Regions from separate parts of the Salinicoccus jeotgali genome, predicted to be linked through region 4. Evidence: riboswitches for the same ligand, from Rfam matches in the RefSeq annotation. Region 4 holds a riboswitch; each other region holds the start of a gene.
The links. Region 4 has a riboswitch for S-adenosylmethionine ahead of ACZ43I_RS00710 (O-acetylhomoserine aminocarboxypropyltransferase/cysteine synthase family protein). Riboswitches for the same ligand answer to the same signal wherever they lie in the genome.

Region 1 (6,175 bases), 790 kb from region 4:
AATCTGGATAGCCTGGATTAGGCAGATAGACCCCTTCCCCCGGCTCGATGAACATCATCGGAAACTGCACTAGGGCACTCTTGGTGCCGTACAGCAGTGCGATATTGTCCTCATCCAACTCCACATCGTACTCATGCTTGTAGAAATCGATGATCGCATCCTTAAATGACTGTTTCCCCCTGAATTGTCCGTACCGTTGATTTTCTGGTTGGTAAAGGGCTTCTGCCGCTCGCTTCAGAATGGGTTCTGGTGTCTCGGCATCCGGTATGCCGACTGCGAGGTTGATCAGTGGGAGGGGACCGGATGGTACCTCTCCAGCCATAGCCGTCTTAAAATAGCTGTCGGGAATACTTGAGAGTAGTTTGTTCATCTTCATTCTCCTTCTGGTTTATCGAATCCTTTGAACTGCTCGTCTATCGTCTGTTTAAAGTGTTCCGACTCAACTGCATTGATGAGGTCCTCTGCCATTTTGCTGTCTTTATCTGAAGCATTTACGACAATCTGATTCCTGTAATTCTCATTCATATCTTCAAGCTGGAGCGCATCGGCCAGATCCATTCCGCTTGCTAGCGCAAAGTTCCCCGGCACGAGCGATAATCCGATCTGATCGACACTTCTAGGCAGCTGCCCTGAATCCTGGTAGACGAATTCCAGATTTTTATTGTTCTTTAATATATCCTTCTCTTCTATCGCAAGTAGATTTGCGTCTTCTGCAACTTCAATCAGACCAGCATCCATAAGCGTCTGGAATCCCCTTGAAGAATTGACGGGATCCAGAGGCAACGCCACTTCACTGCCGTTTTCTATTTCATCCAATGAATCATACTCGCTGGAATAGAGTCCCATAGGTGCAGTCGGCACTTGGATGAGATTATGGAAATCCGTACCGTTCTCCTTATTGAAGTCAGCCATGAACGATTTGTTCTGATAAAGATTCGCATCCAGATCTCCATTATTTAAAGCATTATTCGGTTGGATGTAGTCGGTGTACTCAACAATCTCCACCGTGTAGCCCTGTTCTTCCAAGGCCGGTTTCAATGCAAAGTTCACCATATCACTGTAGGGGCCGGTGGAAGCGCCGATGGTGATCACTTCCCCCTCCCCTTCGTAGAGCAGTGCGCTGCTTCCTATAATGACTGCAAGTGTTGAAGCAAGGAATATCAATATCCCACGCATATCAGTTCCTCTCCTCTCTTTGGCTCAAATAGTCCCCGATTATCTGGATGAGTTGGACAATTATAATCAGAATGACGACAGTCGCAATCATCGTCACGGTGTCATAGCGGTAATATCCGTATCGTATCGCAAGATCTCCGATTCCACCCCCGCCGACGACCCCTGCTGTGGCACTGAAGGCGACAATGGTGATGATCGTCAGCGTAATCGCCTGGGTGATGCCCCGCTTCGCTTCCGGGACCAACACATCCGTAATGATCAGCCAGAGTGATGCGCCTCCGGCAATGCTTGCTTCAATCACGCCTTTATCCACTCCATTGAAGCTTGTCTCCACCAGTCTGGCAAATAGCGGGATGGCCGCCAAGGAAAGGGCCACGCTCGCAAATACCGGCCCGTGGGAGCTGTTTGTCAGCCAAGTCGCAATCGGCATGATCGCTACAATCAATATGATGAAAGGGAACGACCGGATCACGTTCGTCAACGCCCCTAAAAACTGGTTCAGTGGTTTTATCCTATAGAGCAACGGATTCGCAGTCACATACAGCAATATACCGAGCGGGAGTCCAAGCAGCACCGCAAAGAATATGGATATCGAGACCATCAGGGTCGTTTCGAGCAATGCCCGGTATAACAGCGGTGTAATTTCAATCAATCTTTCCATATATCTCAGCCCTCTCTATTCCTTTTGAGTCGTCGATGAATTGCTTCAGTCTGGCGATTTCTTCCTGTCTGCCTTTAATGTGGAGCATCAGAAATCCAAGGGGCATATCCTGGATGTATTCGATGCGCCCGTTCAAGATGCTTATATCGCAATCAAAGTGGCGGTAGAGCTGATTGACATAATTCGCTTCTGCATGTTCATTCAAGAATTTGATGGTGATCACTTCAGATTCACTATTCAGTTCAATATGCGGCGGGATGGTGAAATCGTATATATCCTGAACAAACCCCTTCGTCACCTTATGCTCCGGGTGGCTGAAGACTGCGTAGACATCATCCATCTCCACGATTTCCCCTGCCGTCATCACACCTACTCGGTCAGCAACCTCTTTTATGACCTCCATCTCATGGGTGATCAATACAATGGTGATCCCGAACTCCTTATTGATCTTCTTAAGCAGTTTCAAAATTGTTTTTGTCGTATCAGGATCGAGTGCGCTCGTCGCTTCGTCACATAAAAGCACTTCAGGCTCATTGGCCAGCGCCCGCGCAATGCCGACACGCTGCTTCTGTCCCCCACTCAAATTTTTGGGGTAGCTGTCCATCTTGTCGCTCAAGCCCACAAGCGACAATAACTCTTCAATGCGCGACGGCACTTTCTTCTTATCATAACTGCTCGCCTTCAACACAAATTCTATGTTCTGGTATACAGTTTTAGTTTCAATCAGATTGAACTGCTGGAAGATCATCCCGATCTTCTGCCGTTTTGCACGCAAGTCTCGCTCTGCCAACTTGCCCAAATCCGTACCATTAACATTGATGTTGCCGGTAGTCGGCTGTTCCAACAAATTGATCAGGCGCAACAGAGTACTTTTCCCTGCGCCACTAAAGCCAATCAGACCGAAGATCTCACCCTCACGAATGGAGAGCGTCGTCTTTTTCAGAGCTTCTATCCTTTTTCCTTTAACGAAATATTCTTTAGAGACATCGGTAATTTCAATAGCCACGCCACCACATCCTTTTTATATTAAAAACAAAAAGCCATCTGCTAAATGCAAATGGCTTAAAGATATCTATCTGCCAAGCATCCGCTTGTAGGATTTAGCACAGTACCATAATAGCCTGTTGCTGAAGCTTCAAAGGGCCCAATCCCTCCACTTCTCTGGATAAATGTATTTAATTGAGTGAATATCACTTTACTCGAGATTATTAGAATTGTCAATATATTAATAATACTTGAATTATAATTTAAAAATTTATAGAAATCATGATATTGATAATCTCAAACCAAGAAGACTTCTAAACAGGGTGATGTCATCACCCTGTTTTACTCACAAATATGATATCTAGATTCTAAATAACATATAGAATCTATCAAAGGATTATGGAACTACCATTATTTAAGAAATATTGCGTAGCATCATCTGAATAACATCCTTATTATGTAAAACTTAACTCCCCATCATACTATTCGATCCTTAGTTAAAATTACCAATTTGATGTGTAGTAAAGAGTGAATCGATTATAATCTATAAATTTAGCGTGATAAAATCAGATGCAGCTTGATTAATGTGGTTATGATAAATCTTGTCATATTCGTATGAACCGAAAAATGGCCCCTTATGAATAGGGAGCAAAACCTCAGCTTTTTCGGGATTGTATCTAATCTCATTTAGTAAAACATATAACTTACTAGCAACTTTTAATTCAATTTTTACTTTCCCACAGTTGTCTAAGGAAAAATTATCTACAAAATAGCCTTGAAGAGCGTTAAATTTCCTATAATAACTATATTCTATAAATTCTTTTGTTTCATTATCTTCAAGATATAAATACATATCCAAACCCATTTTTCCATCCCCTTCTACCTATTTAATGACATTCATCTCTTTCAAGCTAATATATTTTCCAGACCCAATGATTATATGGTCTAAAAAGTCGACGCCGATCATTTCCCCACACTCATACAAACGTTTTGTAACCTCGATATCTTCTCTCGAAGGCGAAGGGTCACCACTAGGATGATTATGTACACATATTATCGCGGCAGCGCTCCTCTTTATTGCTTCTTTATATACCTCCCTAGGATGTACTATCGAAGTGTTCAAAGACCCTTTAAACATAGTTTCTTGGTGAATAATCATATTTTTGGTTGATAAATACAAAACTACAAAGTGCTCTTGTTGATAATACCTCATTTTTTCCATAAGCAGTTTACTAACATCATCTGGGCTTTTTATGTAAAGATCTTCCTCTAATGAATGTGTATGCATTCTTATTGCTAGTTCAATAACTGCTAATATTGTTATTGCTTTTGCTTCCCCAATACCTTTAATGCTGATTAACTCCTGATAGGTAAGTTCACGCAGTTCACGAACAGATTTCATATCCTTTATGATTTTGTTTGCAATTCCAATACTAGACTCCTCTTTGTGGCCGGTATTGATGATTATCCCAAGCAATTCTTGGTTGGTAAGCTTGTCAGGTCCATAAATCATCAGTCGTTCTCTTGGTTTATCCGAAAAGTGCATCTCTTTAATTAACATTCTTATAGGAAGCCTCCAAAATATATAGAATTCAAATCATCATATAACAAAAATGAAAGTATAATAGCCGTAGTAATAAATGGAACCAGAGGGATCTTAACGGGTAACTTTGTTTTATAGAAATGCAGTATTATTACAAATAACCCTCCAATCAAATAGGTAAGAAGTAAGCTATAAATAAAGAAGTTGACAGGGGTAATCAAAGTGATTACTGTAAACAATTTTATATCGCCATATCCTATTGATTCTGAAAATAAATAAAAGAATAGATGCAAAATTAAAATTATACAAATGTCCTGAAATGGTTCTAAATAATAAAGATCTGTTAAAAATAGTCCAGCAACTAAAAATATAAGATTCATGTGATTTGGTATTTTTAAATTTTTTCTATCATAGATTGAAAGCGGCAACAAAATTGTAATCATCAAATAATATAATGTGAGGTCTTTGAGAGAAAGATTAAAATAAATGGGCAGTAAATAAAGAAGTATTACTAAAATTTCACAGACTATAAAACTGTTATCGATTTTCCCTTTACAATAGGAACATTTTCCCTTAAGCAAAATAAAACTCATTACCGGAATTAGCTCATAAGGCTTTAAGCTCTGAAAACATAAATCACATCTACTTCTACGATATAAAATCGAAATGTTATCGGATGCAGTTACAGCATATATAAATGATGCGCAGATACCTCCAAGAATAATTATAAAAAACATAGCATCACCTCTTCCTGACACTATATTAGCTTCATAATCATTTTTAGTAAAAATGCAATAATCATATATAACGGTTTGAAAGTCACTAAAAAGGTGATTTTGGATTAATAATCATGTAGTTTTTATTTATTATGTCAGTTTTACATTTGTTTCTTCACATTATAATTTTTTCTTAAAACCTCTAGTTCATTATTTCTCCCATATAACTAAACCTCCCCCGACACTCATACCGCTTCTCATACCCCTTCATATTCTTGCTGAATTGATACCTGCATTTTTTGTATTCATATAGATGACGGCATCTTTGAATTGATGGGTGCGAATCTGAGATGAGCCCAAACGGTTCAGTGTTTCTATAAATTCCGAATTGGATTTTTTATATGATTATTCTTAATAAATAGTGCATAATGCACACATACTCATGTTAGAGGACATCCCAAATGATCGTTCAGTACTTTGTCCAATGAAATTATGCGAGATGATTATTTCCATTTTGACACTTTAAATACAACCTTTTTTAATTTCTTAACAGCCTCTTCTACTGTTCCTAATCTCAGTTTCGCAAACCCTATTATCAATGCTCTCTTATCCTGACCTTCTTCAATCCCTTTAATACTGAATCTTCTCAAAGTATAAAGTTCTATATTTTTACAGGTAGCCTGTCTTTCTATCTCCTCATAAGTCTTATCTGTTTTAAATTCTGCGTAAAAGTGTAAGCCGGCTGGTATATCATGAATTACTATACTGTTTCCGAACTCTTCCTTTAATGTTGTAATTAGTTTCTCCCTCACCTTCTCGTAATGTAAATTCATCTTTTTTACATATTTAGAATAGTCGCCGTTATTTATAAAATGGTTTAGAGTATACAGATTGAATATACTACTGCCTTGAATCCAATTCGAGTACATTTCTCTATATTTTCTCAGTAAGTCAGGAGGGAGCACTATATAACTTATTCTCAGTCCCGAAAAAAGTGTTTTTGAAAATGTTCCGGCATAAATTACTTTGTCGTGTCTGTCCAAACTCTGAAGAGCAGGTATATGATCTGTCCCATATTTGAATTCACTATCGTAA
Region 2 (6,175 bases), 960 kb from region 4:
CCAAAGTTACAGGAACCATTTCACTTCTGCCAAGGGATGTGAACAACGATTCGGCTATGGGCATGCGAGCGTCTGGATGAACGTCAATCCGATCTATCATATATCGGGGTTTTCGATTCTTATGCGGTCCGTCATCGCGGGATGTCCGATGGTATTGGTCGACAAGTTTGACGAAGCGCGCATCTGGCAGAAGGTTGTCGAATATGACATAACGCATACGAGCATGGTTCCGATAATGCTTAAGAGACTGATGGCACATTCTATTCCTGACCATAGGCTTGAAGGCATATTGCTCGGTGGAGCAGGCGTGACCAGAGAGGTACTGAAAGAGGCATTATCAAAAGGGCTGCCGGTCTACAACTCTTTTGGCATGACGGAAACATGTTCGCAGATCGTCTCGATTGGAGCCGACGACCCGAAAATCCTGGAAGGCACTGCAGGGCGGCCATTGGATAATGTGGAAGTGGCAATCGACCATGCAAACGATGGAGAAATACTGGTCAAGGGCGGCCCTGTCATAGGACATTACCTGAATGCAGATATCGAAATCACTGAAAAATTCTTTAGGACAGGTGATATGGGATATTTGGATGAAGAAGGCTACCTCTATATCCTTGATCGGCGTAAAGATCTGATCATCAGCGGCGGAGAGAACATCTATCCGAAAGAAATAGAGGACGCAGCAAACGCATATGTAAAAGTTGCGAATTCCGCTGTAGTGAAGCGTCAGGATGATGAATGGGGCGAAGTGCCTGTTCTGCTCGTAGAAGCAGCAGGTGAAACGATACAAGAAAGTAATCTGATGGGGCATCTCGAGGCAAGGTTAGCCCGCTACAAGCTGCCGAAAGAAATAAAAGTGGTTGAAAATATTATAATGACCTCGACTGGCAAGGTTTCACGGGGACAAAACCAGCAAGTTTACGATCAAAGTAAAAATGGCAGTCATTAAAATGACATGACCCTGAAAACCTGCATCATGCGCAGGCCCTCAAGGTCATGTCGAACTGTCGCTTCTTTTTTTATTTTTTACCGGCACAGGATCAAAACCGCCTTCATGGAACGGGTGGCATTTGAGTATGCGTCTGACAGCCAGATACCCGCCTTTTAAAGCGCCATGTTCCTGTACAGCATCGATGCTGTAGTTCGAACAGGTCGGATAGAATCTGCAGCTTGGTGGAAACATCGGGGAGATGGCCTTCTGGTAAAAACGAATCATGGATAGAAGGATTGATTTCATTTGTTATCACCGCTCTTTTATTTATAACTTCCATAATATAAGGTACACTGGATTTAATCAAATTTAAGACTCAAAATCGATTTGGAGAGGATGCAATGCTGGAATTTACAGATCATCATGAACGCAAGGTCACTTTTGACCCAAATAGTGCAGAAGATGCAGACCATGTGCTGGGAATCTGCAAGATGGATGGAAAATATCTATTCACAGAACATAAGGTCCGCGGCATTGAATTCCCGGGTGGCAAGTTGGAAGATGGTGAGACGCTCAGAGAAGCATTGCAACGGGAAGTGTTTGAAGAGACGGGCGCGAGCCTCGCCGAACTCAAGTATATGGGGGCATATACTGTACATGGCACCCAACCATTCAAAAAAGGAGTCTACTTCGGCATCGTCGATGACCTTTTCTTCAAATGTGAATACATGGAAACTTATGGCCCTGTCGTCTACCCTTCGATAGAGGCAGTGCCAGAAGAAAAGCGGAGTTTCCTGCTTGATGACCCGTGCATCCACTACATATATGAAATCAGTAGAACTGATGGCTTTTTCAGTTGAGCATTCCAGATGACAAATAAAAGATCAGGTCGCAATGCGACCTGATCTTTTATTATGGTGCAGGCAGCTTCATCAGACTGTGAAGCCACCTTTTTGTGCGATATGTTCGGAATCTTTACTGAACTTTTTGAAGTTCTCGATGAATGATTCCTTCAGTTGCTTCGCTTTTTCATCATATGCTTCTTCGGATACCCATGTATTGCGCGGATTCAATATCTCCTTCGGTACACCAGGTACAGAAACCGGTATACTTAGACCAAAAACGGAATCTTCTTCGAAATCATTGAGGACAAGTTCTCCACTGATGGCGCGCCTTACCATGGAACGCGTATATTTGAGATCCATACGCTTGCCGACGCCGTATTCTCCTCCGGACCAACCGGTGTTTACGAGGTAGACATTGACGTTATGCTTATCGATGAGGTCACCCAACATATTCGCGTAAGTTGTCGCATGAAGCGGCAGGAATGGAGAACCAAAGCATGTAGAGAAGACAGGCTGCGGAGAAGTGACGCCGCGCTCTGTACCTGCAAGTTTGGAAGTGAAGCCGCTTAGGAAATGATACATGGCCTGTGACTTAGTCAGCTTAGAGATGGGAGGCAACACGCCGAATGCATCAGCAGTCAGGAATATAATCGTATTCGGGTGGCCTGCCACTGAAGGGATGCGTGCATTGTCGATGTAATCAAGCGGATAAGCTGCACGTGTATTCTCAGTCAATGAATTATCATCATAGTCCGGAGTGCCTTCTTCATCTACTGCCACGTTTTCCAGAACCGTTCCGAAGCGGATTGCCTGGTAGATTTCTGGTTCCTTTTCAGCAGATAGATTGATCGTTTTGGCATAGCAGCCACCTTCGATATTGAACACACCATTTTCATTCCATCCGTGCTCATCGTCACCAATCAGTTCCCGTTGCGCATCTGCAGACAATGTCGTCTTTCCGGTGCCTGAAAGGCCAAAGAACAGTGCAACATCCTTATTCTCACCGACGTTGGCAGAGCAATGCATGCTCATGACTCCTTGTTCTGGAAGCAGATAATTCATGACCGAGAAGATGGATTTCTTCATTTCACCAGCATACTCCGTACCGCCGATGAGGATTATGCCTTTTTCGAGGGAAACGATGATGAACGTTTCCGATTTGGTACCATCGACTTCAGGGTCTGCCTTGAATGTCGGGGCGGATACGATGGTGAAGTCAGGATTGATGTTAAGAGCCGCTTCTTTCGTTTCCGGTCTGATGAACATGGTGCGGGCAAACATATTGTGCCAGCTGTATTCATTTATTACTCTAAGATCAAGGCTGGTTGCCTCGTCAGCACCTGCGTGCCCGTTGAAGATAAAGACTTCTTCCTTCTTATCGAGATAGTCGACGACTTTCGCAAAGAGGTTGTTGAAGACTTCTTCGGAAATTGGCTGGTTGACTTCTCCCCAATCAACCTTGTCCCTGGAAGTGTCATCTTCGACGATGAAGCGATCCTTAGGACTTCTGCCGGTATACTTTCCGGTTTCTGCACGCAAAGCCCCCGTATTGGTCAGTTTTCCCTCTCCTCTTTCCAAAGATTTTTCGACAAGTTGGGAAGTGGGGAGTTGAATGTGTGCCGCATCCTTCGACACGAGATTTTGAATTAACTCGGAATGGTTTACCATTGTTTATGCCCCCGTTTTATAGATTATGCATAGATGAAGCTTTTCATGAATTAGTATAACACATTCATAATTGAGGTGACATAATAAATATCAAACAAGAATGGCTTGATTTGAAACCTCTCATCTAGTATATTATAGGTTAAGTTATCTCTTATCAAGAGCCGGTGGAGGGAACATACCCGATGAAGCCCAGCAACCTCTTTACTGAAGAAAGGTGCTAAAGGATGCAGAAGTGATTCTGATCGATAAGGGGAAGAGCGGAGCCTTTTCTCGTCTTATGGAGAAAAAGGCTCTATTTTTTTGCAGTGGGAGATAGCTAATATACTTAAAGGAGATAAAGTTAATGGCAGAGCGTAGACTTTTCACTTCGGAATCTGTTACTGAAGGTCATCCCGACAAGATTGCAGACCAAATTTCCGATGCGATACTTGATGAGATACTGAAAGGTGATAAAAATGCCAGGGTGGCCTGCGAGACGGTGGTCAATACTGGTATGGCACTGATTGTTGGAGAGATAAGTACAAATACTTATGTAGATATTCCTAAAATCGTCAGGGAAACAGTCAAAGATATCGGCTATATCCGTGCTAAATATGGTTATGACTATAAGACGATGTCAGTACTGACGGGAATTGATGAACAGTCTGAAGATATCGCCCAAGGTGTTGATGACGCTTTTGAAACGCGCGATTCGTCAACCATTTCAACAGGGGCAGGCGATCAAGGTCTGATGTTTGGTTTTGCGTGCGATGAGACAGAGGAGTTCATGCCGCTGCCGATCGCCTTGGCACATCAGCTTGCCAAGCGGTTGACGGATGTACGTAAAGAAGAGATCATCAATTATCTGCGACCGGATGGTAAGACTCAGGTGACGGTGGAGTACGACGAGGAAAATAATGTAAAGAGAATCGATACCATCGTCATTTCTTCACAGCACCATGAAGAAGTGGAGACGGAAAAGATCCGCGAAGATCTCATTAACCATGTCATCCGTGAGGTGGTGCCTGAAGAACTGCTTGACGCAGACACACGTTACATCATCAACCCGACGGGCCGTTTCGTCATCGGAGGTCCTCAAGGTGATGCAGGGTTGACTGGACGCAAGATCATCGTCGACACATACGGAGGATATGCCCGCCATGGTGGAGGGGCTTTCAGCGGTAAAGACCCGACTAAAGTCGACCGTTCTGCAGCCTATGCTGCGCGCTATATCGCAAAAAACATCGTGGCGGCGAAAGTTGCCGCGAAATGTGAAATTCAACTGGCTTATGCGATAGGGGTCAGCGAACCGGTCTCGATCTCAGTAGATACATTTGGAACCTCTGAATATAGTGAGTCGGATATCGTTGCGGTTATAAGGAAGCAATTCAACTTGTCGCCTGACGGCATCATAGATATGCTTGACCTAAAGCGCCCGATATATAAAGCGACGGCGAGCTACGGCCATTTCGGCCGTAACGATGCTGAATTCCCATGGGAGAAGATTGATAAGGCCGCTGCCATAAAGACAGAACTTGAGAGTGTCACGATGAAATAAATGGATAGCCCCCTATGAAACAGGGGGCTAAATTACATAAGTACGCTAATCCGGGATATTTAGATGCATGTGCATTATTTTCCCTGAAAAGCTCACTTTTTCTATGTAAAGATATAGCATTTCCGGTATAATGAACGGAGTCTTAATTAAGACGGGAAAGTCAAACAGGAAAGGAATTGAGGAAAGTCCATGAATACAGATATTTTTACCAATCCGATATTCATCGTGGTGGCAATTCTACTTCTTATCGTTGCAATTGCGTTCCTGGTCTATTATTTCAGGAATAGAGGTAAAGTGAATACGCTCCGGGAGGAGTATGATAAAGAGAAGGATGCACTGGTCGAACAATATGAGGCTGATAATGCAGCCGAGCGCCAGGAACATGAAGAGAAATTGTCGTCAGTCAATGAAAAATATCATGAAGAAACGACATTGCTCAACAATAAACTTTCAAGCCTGCGCCAGTTTACTGTAGACAAGGGAGAGTACTTGACTGATCTATCGCTCATACAGCTGAAGGACCGCCTTGTGGCAGATGAAAAGATCAGGGAGACGGATATGTACATACTCTCCAATGTGTATCTGCCTTCACGCAATTACACGAACACCCGTAAAATCGATCATCTGGTACTTACGCGGACGGGCATCTATTTGATCGACTCCAAATATTGGAGTGGGCATATACTGCATGGTGTCAATGAAGAGAATTTTGAACAGTTGCCTTATGTAGAACATTTCTTTGATCTTCTGGATATTGACAAGGCAAAAGAACAGACGTTGATATTCGAAAAGGGAAATGAGCAGAATGTGGCAGTCAACCATTATAATGAAACGATCGAAGAAACTAAAATCTCTGCTGAAAAACTCAAGAATATCTTCAAGCTCCAGTACGACGTTGTGCCGATCATCTACTTCAACCCTGAAGACAACGGCAACTATTCCATCGCGAACTACTCCAATGACCCTTCCATAAAAGTATTGGTGGGCGAGGAGGAACTTGAAAATTTCTTCATGAAATATGTCTTCCACGGCCGGTTCCAGTATACGGTTAAAGACCTGGATGAAATTGCAGAAGCGATATTCCAACTGAATCCATAAGCGAAACTTTTGTTTTGATGGACTGAAAGCCTTATAATTTTCTTATAAGGCTTTTATTCTTTCGTTTGTCAAAATAAGCTAGACAGTTCCTTTTCA
Region 3 (6,175 bases), 280 kb from region 4:
ATCGGGATATGCTCGAAAGCGGAGGAGACATTTTAAAACTGGCCTACCAACCGGGCGGGGGACGTGACGTCCTCAGCATATTGAGTGCAGTCCATGATGCCCGTCAACAGTTTGATTGCAGGGTGGTCGGCATCGCCATGGGGGAACTCGGAAAGATTACTAGGGTGGCCGGCGGAGTTTTCGGTTCATGCCTGACCTACGGTTACATACTTCACAAAGCTGCACCTGGCCAGATTCATGCAGAGGATCTGAAGGAAAACCTTAGGTTGTTTGAGGAAGGTAAATAAAAAAAGTGCCTCGGAAGGGCACTTTACTTGATTATATATTTGATTTCAGGAATTCCTGGACGGATTCAGGCGACTTGGCATCTGCAGAATGCAGGTGGGCGAGCTTCTTGCCATTTTGAAAAACGAGCAGGCTCGGAATCCCCATGACATCATTTTCATCTGCAGCTTCAGGCACATCATCCCGATTCAGCTCATACCAATCAATGTGATTGTATTCTTCCAAGATAGGGTCGATGAACATATTCATACGCGTGCAGTCCGGACACCAGTCCGCGAAAAACTTGATGATGATCTTATCATCACCTTGAATTTTTTGGCTGTAATCATCGTATGCAGTAATCGGCTTCATAATCATACTCCTTTATATATCGATATGTTTCAGTCTACCATCTTTTTTTATAATATGAAATTATGCCAGACCCCAACATCCATGGAAAATTTGAATGAAATATCTTATAATTGAACTATTGGAGGAAATTGATGACTATATTGTATGGATATCCAAAATGTACGACTTGCCGTAAGGCCAAAAACTTCTTGAAAGAGAATGATATCCCTTTTGAGGACATCAATCTCGTGAAAAATCCACCATCTGGAGAAAAAATATCGGAGATGGCTGAGAAATCCGGTAAAAGTTTGAACGAATTCTTTAATTCACGTGGGAAAAAATTCAAGGAGTTGAATCTTAAGACGCGCCTTGATACTTTATCCGACGATGAGAAGCTTAGCTTGCTGGAGGCGGACGGGCTGCTCATAAAACGACCATTACTCTATCGTGAAGAAACCATCCTGCTTGGTTTTAAAGAGGCAGAGTATAGGAGAACTTTTGACATGGATGATTAACCTTGCTTAAATGGCAAAGTATGTGAGAATATATATATGTATAAGAAAAAGGAGGTTTTTATTGTGGCATCACCAAAAGAATTCAAGTATTCAGAAGACCACGAATGGGTCAAGGTGGAAGAGGGCAAAGTAACACTCGGCATCACTGAGTTTGCACAATCAGAACTCGGGGACATCGTATTCGTCGAGCTTCCTGCTGAGGGTGACGATATTACAGTTGGGGAATCATTCGGTAGCGTAGAATCAGTTAAGACTGTATCTGAATTATATGCACCGGTAAGTGGTACAGTAGTAAAAATAAATGAAGAGCTGGAAGATAGCCCTGAACTCGTCAATGAATCTCCTTATGAAGAGGCCTGGATGCTTGTTGTCGAACTTTCCGACGATTCACAGGTCGATAAGCTGATGGATGCGGATGCTTATGATGAAATGGTGGACGCATAGAACACTTGAACTCTGGACAATGTCCAGAGTTTTTTTAAAACCTATCATGAACCAGAGGTGATGGCTGTGCATGTTTCTGATAAAATACTCATTGTAGAGGGAAAAACAGATAAGCACCGCATCAAGGAAGTACTTGTGGAACCTGTACATATAATATGTACGCATGGTACCATGGGAATCTCCAAATTGGATGACATTCTGGAAGAATCGAATGGCTCTGATGTCTATATACTGACCGATTCAGACAACGAAGGAAGAAAGATCAGGCAGTGGTTCAAAAGGCATATTAGCGAGGGCACGCACGTTTATATAGATTCGAATTATGGTGAAGTGAGCCGGTGTCCGCTCGATTATCTGGCGATGCTGCTCGCCCATCATGGATTTTACGTCGATGAAAGACTGCTCATGAAAGGTAAGTTCGAAAATGAAGAAATCCTCCGAAAAAATCGATATAATCAGTCATATTCAAGCTGAAGACACTTTCATCCTTTACTGCTACGCGCCAATTTGCGCCAATTGCAGGATTGCTGAAAAGATGCTGGACGTAGTAGCGGAGATGAAAAGTTTTTCCTATACAGCAGTGGATCTGAATTATGAAAAAGAATTGATTGAAAGATATCAGATCCGCTCTGCACCAGCACTTCTCCTTTTTAAAAATGGGGAGTTGAAGGAAGAAATCTATGCATTTCAATCCGTCCCCCATTTAACTGAAAAATTAGAAGAATTTTTTGTTGACGTCTAGACCGACTGGTGCTATTATGGTTAACAATCGAATAACAAGACTCTTATCAAGAGTGGTGGAGGGAAGTGCCCTATGAAGCCACGGCAACCGTCATTATGACAAGGTGCTAATTCACTAGATCTTAGGATCGAAGATGAGAGGCTGCGGATCATACCAGAAGCCTACTCATTTTTTGAGTAGGCTTTCTTATTTTTATAGGCAGGAGTGGAGCATGATGATAGACATAAAAAAAGCGACCAAGACATTTAAGACTAAAGCCGCAGATATAAAAGCAGTGGATGGGGTAGATCTGCATGTCCGTCAGGGCGAGATATTTGGGGTGATAGGCTACTCTGGGGCTGGGAAGTCCACACTGATCCGGCTGCTCAACGGCCTGGAGCAGCCAACTTCAGGCGATGTGGTGATCAGTGGAGATGCCCTCACCTCGATGACACGCCCTGCACTTCGGAGAAAACGTCAGAAAGTTTCTATGATTTTTCAGCATTTCAATCTTCTCTGGTCGAGGACGGTCGCCGAGAACATCAGTTTTCCGCTTGAAATTGCCGGTGTGCCAAAAAAGGAGCGTGAGAAGAGAGTCGCCGAACTGATTGCTTTGGTCGGACTGACAGGACGTGAAGACAATCATCCGAGCCAGTTGTCTGGGGGCCAGAAGCAACGGGTGGGGATTGCCCGTGCATTATCTAACCGTCCGGAAGTGCTGCTGTGTGATGAGGCGACAAGCGCGCTCGATCCGGAAACGACAGATGAGGTGCTTGAGCTGCTGGTCAGAATTCGGGATGAAATGGACTTGACTATTGTTCTGATTACCCATGAAATGCATGTGATCCGTAAAATCTGTGATAGAGGTGCTGTCATGGAAAACGGTAAGGTAGTTGAAACAGGCCCGATTATAAAATTATTCCAGAACCCTGAACATAGCGTGACGAAACGATTTGTTAAAGACGATATCAATGACGAAGAATCAGCACTGTCTTTTGAAGAGGTAAAAGAGATGTTCCCAGCTTCCAAGATTTTGAAGCTTGGATTTGTCGGGTCCCAGTCCAAGGCGCCTATCGTTTCCCAAGTCATCAAAAAATACAACTTGGACTTGAATATATTATCTGGCAACATCAAACGGACCAATAACGAATCCTACGGTCACCTCTACGTTGCCATAGAAGTAGATGAAGAGAAGTTGGGATTTCTTGGTGAGGAGCTTGCTGAGCACGATGTAACAGTGGAGGTGGAGCAACAATGACGGATTTTGTGACAGCATTCCAGGAAATGATTTCTTTTGAGAATGTCAGATGGGGGAATGTGTGGACGGCTACACAGGAAACTCTCTATATGACGATAGTTTCAACCGCGTTCACCTTTGTCTTCGGCCTGATCCTAGGCATCATCCTATTCTTGTCATCCAAGAAAGAGCATGCAGCAAGTGCACCAATTTATGGCGTAACGGCTTTCCTCGTCAATTTGTTCAGGGCTATACCGTTCATAATATTAATCATATTGCTGATACCATTCACTAAAGTGTTGATGGGTACCATCATGGGCTCCCAAGGTGCCCTGCCGGCGTTGATCATTGGAGCGTCCCCCTTCTATGCAAGGCTTGTGGAAATAGCGCTGAAAGAGATTGACAAAGGTGTAATTGAAGCAGCGGAGTCCATGGGGGCAAGCACTTGGACAATCATCAGGAAAGTGCTCCTGCCGGAATCTCTGCCGGCTTTGATATCAGGAATCACAGTCACAGCGATCATGCTGGTCGGTTCCACTGCCATTGCAGGAGTCATCGGAGCCGGCGGGCTGGGCAACCTTGCCTACATGGTCGGTTTCACTAGAAGCCAGAGTGATGTCACTCTGGTCGCAACGATAATAATATTGGCGATCGTTTTTATCATCCAGTTCATTGGGGATTTCACCGCCAAAACTGTGGATAAAAGATAGCCATCATTATAAATACATTTGGAAAGTAGGAATTAATCATGAAAAAATATCTATTGTTTTTTAGCCTGCTGGCATTTGCAGTTCTCCTGACAGCATGCGGTGGTTCCAAAGATGCCGTTTCAGATGACAGCGAGGAAAGTGCAGAGAATGCTGAAACAAGTGAAAAAGAAGAAACTGAAGAGGCTGGCGGAAAACTCTCGATAGCTGCTTCTCCCGCCCCACACGCCGAAATCCTTGAAAAGGCAGCCAGTCTGCTTGAATCAGAAGGGATCGAACTTGATATTTCAATCGTCAATGACTACACTACCCCAAACCGTCTTTTAGCGGATGAGGAAGTCGATGCAAACTACTTTCAGCACACACCGTATCTTAAAACGGAAAAGGACTCCCATGATTATGATCTAGAAAGTGCAGGGAACATTCATATAGAACCTATGGCCGTCTATTCGAAAGACTATGATGCCCTAGAAGACTTGCCAGAGGGCGCAACCATCCTCGTTTCCAACAACCCGGCTGAAGAGGGGCGTTTCCTGTCATTCTTTGTAGACACAGGACTGATCGAAATCGAAGAAGGCATCGATATTGAAGATGCAACATTTGATGACATCACCAAAAATGAAAAGAATTTCGAATTCAACAATCAGACAGCACCAGAACTGTTGGTTGAAATGTACAATAATAATGAAGCGCCTGCAGTAATCATCAATTCCAATTTTGCGCTTGACGGAGGCTTGAATCCAGTGGATGATTCAATCGCCATTGAAGAGGGCGATTCTCCATATGCGAATTTGGTGGCAGTACGTTCAGGAGATGCAGGACGCGATGATATAAAGAAATTGATTGAAGTGCTGCAAGGGGAGGAAATCAAACAATTTATCGAAGACAACTATGAAGGAGCAGTCATCCCGGCAGAGTAGCCACAGTAGCGACAGCATAGGCTGTCGCTTCTTTAATTGAGAAAATGCCCCGCTCATTTTCAATGGAGCACTTTTTTTGAAGCAGAAACATGTATAAAGCATATGATGTTACATATATTAAGAATAAGGGTAAAAGTATACTGAATAAAATACGGTCTACAGGAGGGGTAAAAATGAACAGCGAAGAAAAGGGAGTGTTCGACAAATCCATCGTCATGGTTTCATTTCTAGTTGCGGCTTTTACTGCAGTAATCGGCCCAATCATCCTATGGGTGTTGAAGAAGGATGAGGATAAGGCGACGGGAGAGGCATTGAGGGTGGTGGCCAACTTCGGTCTTTCATACACGATCTATATGTTTGTAGCCTGGTTGACGTCATTCATACTGATTGGTCTGATCCTAGGACCTATTTTGACCATCGCATTCTACGTATTCATCGTAATCGGAGCCATTAAAGCAAATGAAGGGGAAATCTACAAGCCGCCATTCACCTTGGACATCATAAAATAGAAGTCATTCTGCTTATCCCCCACGACCCGCATCGGTCGTGGGGTCTATTTTTGTCCATATACATGTTTGGGAGGGTGCAAAGGTTTAAAGTCGGGGGAGTTTACGTTATAATGTAGGAGTGTTGGAAAACCCTTGCTAGTCTTTGACTATTAATTGGAATTATTATAAACTAGTAAGGAGAAATAAATTATAAAATAATCTGTTGGAGGGTAATATAAATGGCATCTGTTCTAGAAATCAAGGACCTGCATGTTGAAATCGAAGGTAAGGAAATTCTCAAAGGTGTGGATCTCGTATTGAAGCAAGGTGAAATCCACGCTGTAATGGGGCCAAACGGTACAGGTAAATCCACGCTTGCCCAGGCGATCATGGGTCACCCAAGGTATGAAGTGACTCAAGGCGAGGTGCTTCTCGATGGTGAAAACGTACTTGAGATGGAAGTGGACGAACGTGCCCAAGCAGGCCTGTTCCTCGGCATGCAATATCCATCAGAGATTTCCGGTGTAA
Region 4 (6,175 bases):
GTGGCACTCGCCCAAAAGCTTAAAGCAACGGGTGCAAACACATTCCGAGGCGGAGCGTTCAAGCCAAGAACCTCCCCATATGCATTCCAGGGGCTTGGTCTCGAAGGATTGAGGATCCTCGATGTTGTAAAGAAAGAAACTGGCTTGCCAATCGTATCTGAACTCATGTCTACAGAATACATCGATGAATTCGTAGATACAGTGGACGTCATCCAGATAGGTGCGCGGAATATGCAGAATTTCGATCTTCTCAAAGCAGTAGGTGAGACCGATAAACCTATATTGCTGAAGAGAGGGATGTCAGCAACGATGAAGGAGTGGTTGATGTCTGCAGAATACGTCATGGCTGGGGGCAATGATAACGTCATTTTCTGTGAGCGTGGTATAAGAACTTTTGAAACGGCCACACGAAATACTTTGGATATTCAGGCAGTGCCAGTCATGCAGAAAGAATCCCATCTACCAATCATTGTTGACCCGAGTCATGCAGCGGGAGTCAGACATGTCATCCCTTCAATGGCGAAGGCAGCTGTCATGGCAGGTGCCAACGGGTTGCAGATAGAAGTTCATGAAGAACCTGAGAATGCGTGGAGTGATGGCCAGCAGTGTTTGACGCCTGATGAACTCGGTGACTTGATGCAATCGATAAACATGTTACTCGACATCGAAAAGAAAACCGCCAATAATCAACAAGTTATCCAACAATAGGATAAAGGAGGGGAACGCCATGAACACCCATGGAAAGTTGAGAGGGAAAATTGATGAGATAGATACAGAGATGATCGCTCTGTTTGAAGCACGCATGGAAATTGCTGAGGAAATAGCAGAATATAAAATTGCACAAGGCATACCAGTGTTTGATGGCACACGGGAAGAAGAAGTGATATGCAGGAATGTAAATAAACTTCAGGATGATGCCTTGAAAGAATACGCCAGCTCATTTTTCAAACATCTCATGGCGCTCTCCAGAAAAAAACAGCAGGAAAATTTTGAAACAAGCAAGATCTCCCATGAAATATAAAAACCGTTACGTATAAAGCCTCTGAAACTGGATCCAGTTTCAGAGGCTTTTCCGTTATTATTCCTCAAGGTGTGTGAGGTCGTAATAAGTATTTTGATATGTTTCATTGATCCAATTACTGAAAAGGAGATGGGCGTGGCTCTTCCAGGAGAACAGAGGTCTGGAAGTAGGGTCATCCTGGATGAAATAATTGCAGGGTGGCAGAATTTTTCCGCCCGTGCGCAAATCTCTTTCATACTCCTCCCCTAAAGTGTTTCGCCCATATTCCAGGTGACCGAGGACGAAGAGGTCACGCTGATCACCAGTACTCATTATGTCTGGGCCAAAGCGGTCGTTACTAGTCAATATCTCAAGCCCCTTTGTATGCTGAACCGCTTTATAATCTATTTGAGCATGCCTGGATTGAGGGACCCGGTAGACATCATCAAACCCTCTCAGTAAGGGGTGACCAGGTTTGAGGTTATCATAGTCGAATACACCGAACAGTTTGTCTGAAAGCAAAAACTTCTGAATGCCAAAATAATGGTTCAATGCGAATTGAGCTCCCCAACAGATGAAGAATCTTGAAAATACATGAGTTTCGGACCACTTCATCATATCGCGCAGTTCGTCTATATAATCCACTTCGTGAAAATCTAGTTTTTCGACTGGCGCGCCGGTCACAATCATACCGTCATACCGCCTGTCAGTTATTTCCCTGAATGTGTGATAATACTTTTGAAGGTGGCTGGTGTGTGTGTTCTTACTGATATGGCTGTTCATATGCATGAAATCCACATCGATCTGCAGTGGCGTATTGCCTAAGAGACGGAGAAGCTGTAACTCCGTCTCTTCTTTTTTAGGCATCAGATTCAGAATGAGAATGCGTAGTGGGCGAATATCTTGAGTATGTGCACGATGCTCTTCTATAGTATAGACATTTTCATTGTGCAAGTGTTCCCTGACAGGTAGACCTTCGATTATTTTTATAGGCATTTAAATCGCATCCAGAGCTTTTTCGAGGTCACCGATGATATCATCGATGTGTTCCAACCCTATAGATACTCGGATGGCTTCAGGTCTGACGCCGCCTTTCAACTGTTCAGATTCGTCGAGTTGCGAGTGTGTCGTTGAAGCGGGATGGATCACCAGAGATTTTGCATCGCCGACGTTAGCGAGTAAGGAGAAGAGCTCCAAAGATTCAATGAAACGTTTTCCAGCTTCATACCCTCCCGTCACACCGAAAGTGAATATGGCGGAGGCGCCCTTTGGAAGATATTTTTTCTGCAGAGCGTTATATTTACTGGATTTAAGCCCCGCATAGTCCACCCATTGTACTTTTTCATGAGCTTCGAGGTATTCTGCTACCACTACTGCATTTTCAACATGTCTCTCCATCCTCAAGGATAATGTTTCGATGCCCTGTATCAGTAGAAATGCATTGAAGGGGGATATCGCAGCGCCTGTATCACGTAATAACGTAGTTCGAAGTTTGAACACGTAAGCGGCCGGGCCGAATGCTTCGGTAAAAACAAGCCCGTGGTATGAGTCGTCAGGTTCAGTAAGCCCCGGGAATTTGCCGTTGTTCCAATTGAAATTCCCGCCGTCCACAATCACCCCGCCTATAGAGGTGCCATGTCCGCCGAGGAATTTAGTTGCAGAATGGACAACAACATTGGCTCCGTGCTCAAGTGGACGGCAAAGGTAAGGTGTGGCAAATGTATTATCGACGATGAGAGGGAGGCCATGAGTTGAAGCAATCTGAGCCAATGCTTCAATATCCTCTATATTGCCCTCAGGATTGCCGATTGTTTCAATGAATATCGCTTTTGTATTATCTTTAATTTCACGTGAAACATTGTCAAGATTCTTTGTGTCGACAAAACTTGTCTCGATGCCGAATTTCGTGAAGGTATGGCTGAATAGGGTGTGTGTGCCTCCATATAGGCTAGTCGTTGAAATGATATGGTCTCCGTTACCAGCAACACCTTGGATGGCATAGGTGATGGCAGCCATGCCTGACGCGACAGCCAAGCCTGCAACCCCGCCTTCAAGATCGGAAACCCGTGTTTCAAGGGCTGCAGTCGTAGGGTTCATGATGCGCGTATATATGTTGCCGGCATCCTGAAGACCGAATAGATCGGCCGCGTGCTTAGTATCATCGAATACATAAGAAGTGGTTTGATAGATTGGGAGCGCGCGTGATTTGGTGTCCGTATCGACTTCTTGGCCTGCATGCAATTGCTTTGTTTCAAAACGATAGTGTTCCGACATTTCCATACCTCCAGATAATATATTAAAATTAAAAAAGAGTCTGCCCAAAGATAAAGGGAGACTCTCGAGTCGCTCATCTTTCAGGACATGCCTGTTGGATTTAGCACCTTACTTAAAAGGTTGCCGGGTTTCATAGGGCCAATCCCTCCACCGCTCTTGATAAGTGAATATTGAATTAAAAGCTATAATACTATAGTCAGTATTTAATTGTCAAATATTTTAAAAAACTTTAAAAATGTTTGGTAGAGTTCCTAATAAGGAAAACGAAATAAAATAACGAAAAGGGGAATGAGCATGAAGATTGTCAAACCTGCTCCTATATATCATGAAGGTGGTTATAGAGCGATCATCCTATTGCATTCTTTTACGGGTACAGTAAGAGATGTGAAAACCTTAGCAGAACATTTGAAGAATGAAGGCTATACGGTATTGGCGCCCAGTCTGGCAGGACATGGCACGGGTCCCGATGCAATGGCGGAAGTTGGTCCTCGAGATTGGTGGCAAGATGTAGAAAAAGCTTATGATAACCTCAAGAAAGATGGCCATGACGAAATTGCGGTTGCTGGTGTCTCTCTTGGGGGACTCCTTTCCTTGAAAGCGGGCGAAGAGCTTGAAGACATAAAAGGAATAGTGGCGATGTCGGTGCCTATGGATAAGGATAGTGATGGCATCAACAGAAGATTGATAGATTACACGCGGAATTTCATGAAGTTCGTTGGGCATTCGGATGAAGAGATAGAAGAAAAGGTTAAGGAAATTGAAGAAGCGCCTATGGAAGGTCTAAAAGATTTCAAAATAATGATGGATGAAGTACATGGACGGTTAACGGAAATCGATGTGCCCGTATCGATAAAATACGGTGAGAAGGACGCTGAATCCTATAGACATAGTGCGCAGCAGATTTATGATGAACTGCAGATCGATGAGAAACATATCAAAGGATATTCAGATACAAGCCATCTCATGACTCGTAGCCGGGAACAGGAAACACTCTTTGAAGACATTACCAGATTTATGGATGGTCTCCCGTGGAAGCGCTAAAAATATCGACGATATAGCTGCAAAGTGAATGACTCCAAAGCTCGTGCGCTTGAAAATCTCTAGGAAACCAGTTAAACTTTACATTAAATTCATATGAAGCCGTCTAGGGTTCCGCCATCTAAATGGGACTGGTCCAAGAGATGGCGCATGAGCGGATCATGACACGGAGGGATAAAAGCCTGGGAGAGAAATCTATTTTCTCCCAGGCTTTTTTTACGGACTAGGAGGAGAATGATGAATATACAATGGATAAAAGTATTTATTGCGAGTGTTTTTGAAGTGGGTTGGGTGATTGGTTTGACCCATTCAACTTCATGGTATCATTGGCTGTTTACAGGCATTGCAATTTTTGTCAGTTTCTACTTGATGATTAATGCGGGGGAATATCTACCTGTAGGTACAGTCTATGCGGTTTTTGTAGGACTGGGTGCATTTGGGACTGTGCTCTCTGAAATCATCTTATTTGGGGCGCCCTTTATACCATTGAAGATCACTTTGATTTCATTAATATTGGTGGGTGTAATAGGTTTGAAGATAGTTACAGATGACAAGGAAAGGCAGGGGGATTAGTATGGCGTGGATATCACTTATAGTTGCCGGAATGTTTGAAGTATGTGGTGTGCTATCTATCAATAAATTGCATAAGGACAAATCGCTTCCTGCCTTGTTGCTCCTTCTCCTATGCTTTGGCCTGTCTTTCTTCTTTCTGGCAGTCGCACTGGAAACATTGCCGATGGGAATGACATATGCAGTGTGGACAGGGATAGGAGCTTCAGGAGGGGCACTTCTTGGAATGTTCTTCTTCGGAGAATCTAGGGATTGGCGTCGCATATTGTTTATACTATTGATTATTTCTGCCGTTGTAGGACTGAAACTTATTTCCTAGGAACCGTCTAGGATCAGCGGGAGCTTTAGTTAAGCTGTTCAAAGACGAGGGATGTAGAAGTAGAGGCCGCTTTCAATAAAGGCGGCCTCTACACATCAGTCTAGATACTTTTCCAGATCGGTATTATTTGTCACGATTAAAACTGTCTCCCCCTCATTGGAACTAGTTGCATAACGCTCGGCTTCATCTTCGCTGAAACCGAAATCCTGGAACTGTTTTCTCATGGTTGTATCCTTGTCTTCTAAAGTAGCTTTTATACTTTCTTTGACTCCCATTTCAATGACACCGGCTGTGTTGATGCCCATCTTGCTGACAATTTCCTTGGTATAATCATAATCATATGAAAGGATATAGATATCACTGCGATTTACATCGTTATTGATAAGCGTGTCTACGGCCTGTTGGAAGACATCCTGATCTTTATAGAGTCTAATGAATGGTTTCATGAAATTTCCTCCGATCCATTTACATAATTCCTATTAAGTTCCCGGTAGACAATCCACCTAAACATAAGAACTCCCACCATAATTTTAAGCTACATTTACAAAAGTGTGGCTATATACAAACATTGACAAAACTTTGGCCACTCTTTAGTATTACAATATTATAAATCCCAAAGAACGGAAGGTGTCTGATTGTGAACGCAGTCCTTATAGCAGTACTGGTAATGATATTATTGAGCCTCTTCAGATTGAACGTAGTATTGGCCCTTTTCATAGGCGCGCTTGCTGGTGGACTTGTGGCCGGTATGGGGTATGGAGAGGTTATCAGCATTTTTACGGAAGGAATCGTTGGTGGTGCAGAAATAGCATTGAGCTATGCATTGCTTGGCGGATTTGCAGCTTTAATCGCCTATAGCGGCATCACTGAAGTGCTGGTGGGTTTCATCATCAGAACCTTGAAAAAAGAGCAATCCAAGAAAGCACGGATTGTCGCCAAAGTGTCGATTGTTTTTGCTTTGTTGGCAATCTCCA

Region 1: linked by a shared signal. The riboswitch ahead of ACZ43I_RS04750 (methionine ABC transporter ATP-binding protein) and the one ahead of ACZ43I_RS00710 (O-acetylhomoserine aminocarboxypropyltransferase/cysteine synthase family protein) in region 4 are both predicted to bind S-adenosylmethionine.
Region 2: linked by a shared signal. The riboswitch ahead of metK (methionine adenosyltransferase) and the one ahead of ACZ43I_RS00710 (O-acetylhomoserine aminocarboxypropyltransferase/cysteine synthase family protein) in region 4 are both predicted to bind S-adenosylmethionine.
Region 3: linked by a shared signal. The riboswitch ahead of ACZ43I_RS02240 (methionine ABC transporter ATP-binding protein) and the one ahead of ACZ43I_RS00710 (O-acetylhomoserine aminocarboxypropyltransferase/cysteine synthase family protein) in region 4 are both predicted to bind S-adenosylmethionine.

The regions. Positions count from the first base shown of each region.
Region 1 covers NZ_AP043830.1:945,078-951,252, reverse strand. Annotated here, with positions in the region: gene ACZ43I_RS04765 (aminotransferase class I/II-fold pyridoxal phosphate-dependent enzyme) at 1-376, opposite strand, end outside; gene ACZ43I_RS04760 (MetQ/NlpA family ABC transporter substrate-binding protein) at 373-1,176, opposite strand; gene ACZ43I_RS04755 (methionine ABC transporter permease) at 1,178-1,837, opposite strand; gene ACZ43I_RS04750 (methionine ABC transporter ATP-binding protein) at 1,821-2,843, opposite strand; SAM riboswitch class I at 2,907-3,009, opposite strand; gene ACZ43I_RS04745 (hypothetical protein) at 3,366-3,686, opposite strand; gene radC (RadC family protein) at 3,705-4,382, opposite strand; gene ACZ43I_RS04735 (prepilin peptidase) at 4,385-5,101, opposite strand; gene gabR (MocR-like transcriptional regulator GabR) at 5,584-6,175, opposite strand, start outside.
Region 2 covers NZ_AP043830.1:1,477,190-1,483,364, reverse strand. Annotated here, with positions in the region: gene menE (o-succinylbenzoate--CoA ligase) at 1-949, shown strand, start outside; gene yidD (membrane protein insertion efficiency factor YidD) at 995-1,237, opposite strand; gene ACZ43I_RS07420 (NUDIX domain-containing protein) at 1,333-1,791, shown strand; gene pckA (phosphoenolpyruvate carboxykinase (ATP)) at 1,864-3,444, opposite strand; SAM riboswitch class I at 3,593-3,696, shown strand; gene metK (methionine adenosyltransferase) at 3,788-4,981, shown strand; gene ACZ43I_RS07405 (nuclease-related domain-containing protein) at 5,171-6,079, shown strand; gene ACZ43I_RS07400 (IS30 family transposase) at 6,148-6,175, opposite strand, start outside.
Region 3 covers NZ_AP043830.1:437,578-443,752, forward strand. Annotated here, with positions in the region: gene aroD (type I 3-dehydroquinate dehydratase) at 1-287, shown strand, start outside; gene ACZ43I_RS02215 (thioredoxin family protein) at 319-636, opposite strand; gene ACZ43I_RS02220 (Spx/MgsR family RNA polymerase-binding regulatory protein) at 768-1,130, shown strand; gene gcvH (glycine cleavage system protein GcvH) at 1,167-1,574, shown strand; gene ACZ43I_RS02230 (toprim domain-containing protein) at 1,635-2,048, shown strand; gene ACZ43I_RS02235 (thioredoxin family protein) at 1,999-2,316, shown strand; SAM riboswitch class I at 2,357-2,456, shown strand; gene ACZ43I_RS02240 (methionine ABC transporter ATP-binding protein) at 2,531-3,553, shown strand; gene ACZ43I_RS02245 (methionine ABC transporter permease) at 3,550-4,242, shown strand; gene ACZ43I_RS02250 (MetQ/NlpA family ABC transporter substrate-binding protein) at 4,281-5,159, shown strand; gene ACZ43I_RS02255 (DUF4870 domain-containing protein) at 5,333-5,668, shown strand; gene sufC (Fe-S cluster assembly ATPase SufC) at 5,887-6,175, shown strand, end outside.
Region 4 covers NZ_AP043830.1:152,989-159,163, forward strand. Annotated here, with positions in the region: gene aroF (3-deoxy-7-phosphoheptulonate synthase) at 1-708, shown strand, start outside; gene ACZ43I_RS00700 (chorismate mutase) at 728-1,021, shown strand; gene ACZ43I_RS00705 (homoserine O-succinyltransferase) at 1,079-1,996, opposite strand; gene ACZ43I_RS00710 (O-acetylhomoserine aminocarboxypropyltransferase/cysteine synthase family protein) at 1,997-3,274, opposite strand; SAM riboswitch class I at 3,345-3,440, opposite strand; gene ACZ43I_RS00715 (alpha/beta hydrolase) at 3,569-4,315, shown strand; guanidine-I (ykkC/yxkD leader) riboswitch at 4,408-4,503, shown strand; gene ACZ43I_RS00720 (DMT family transporter) at 4,550-4,885, shown strand; gene ACZ43I_RS00725 (DMT family transporter) at 4,887-5,201, shown strand; gene ACZ43I_RS00730 (YflT domain-containing protein) at 5,297-5,647, opposite strand; gene ACZ43I_RS00735 (Na+/H+ antiporter family protein) at 5,836-6,175, shown strand, end outside.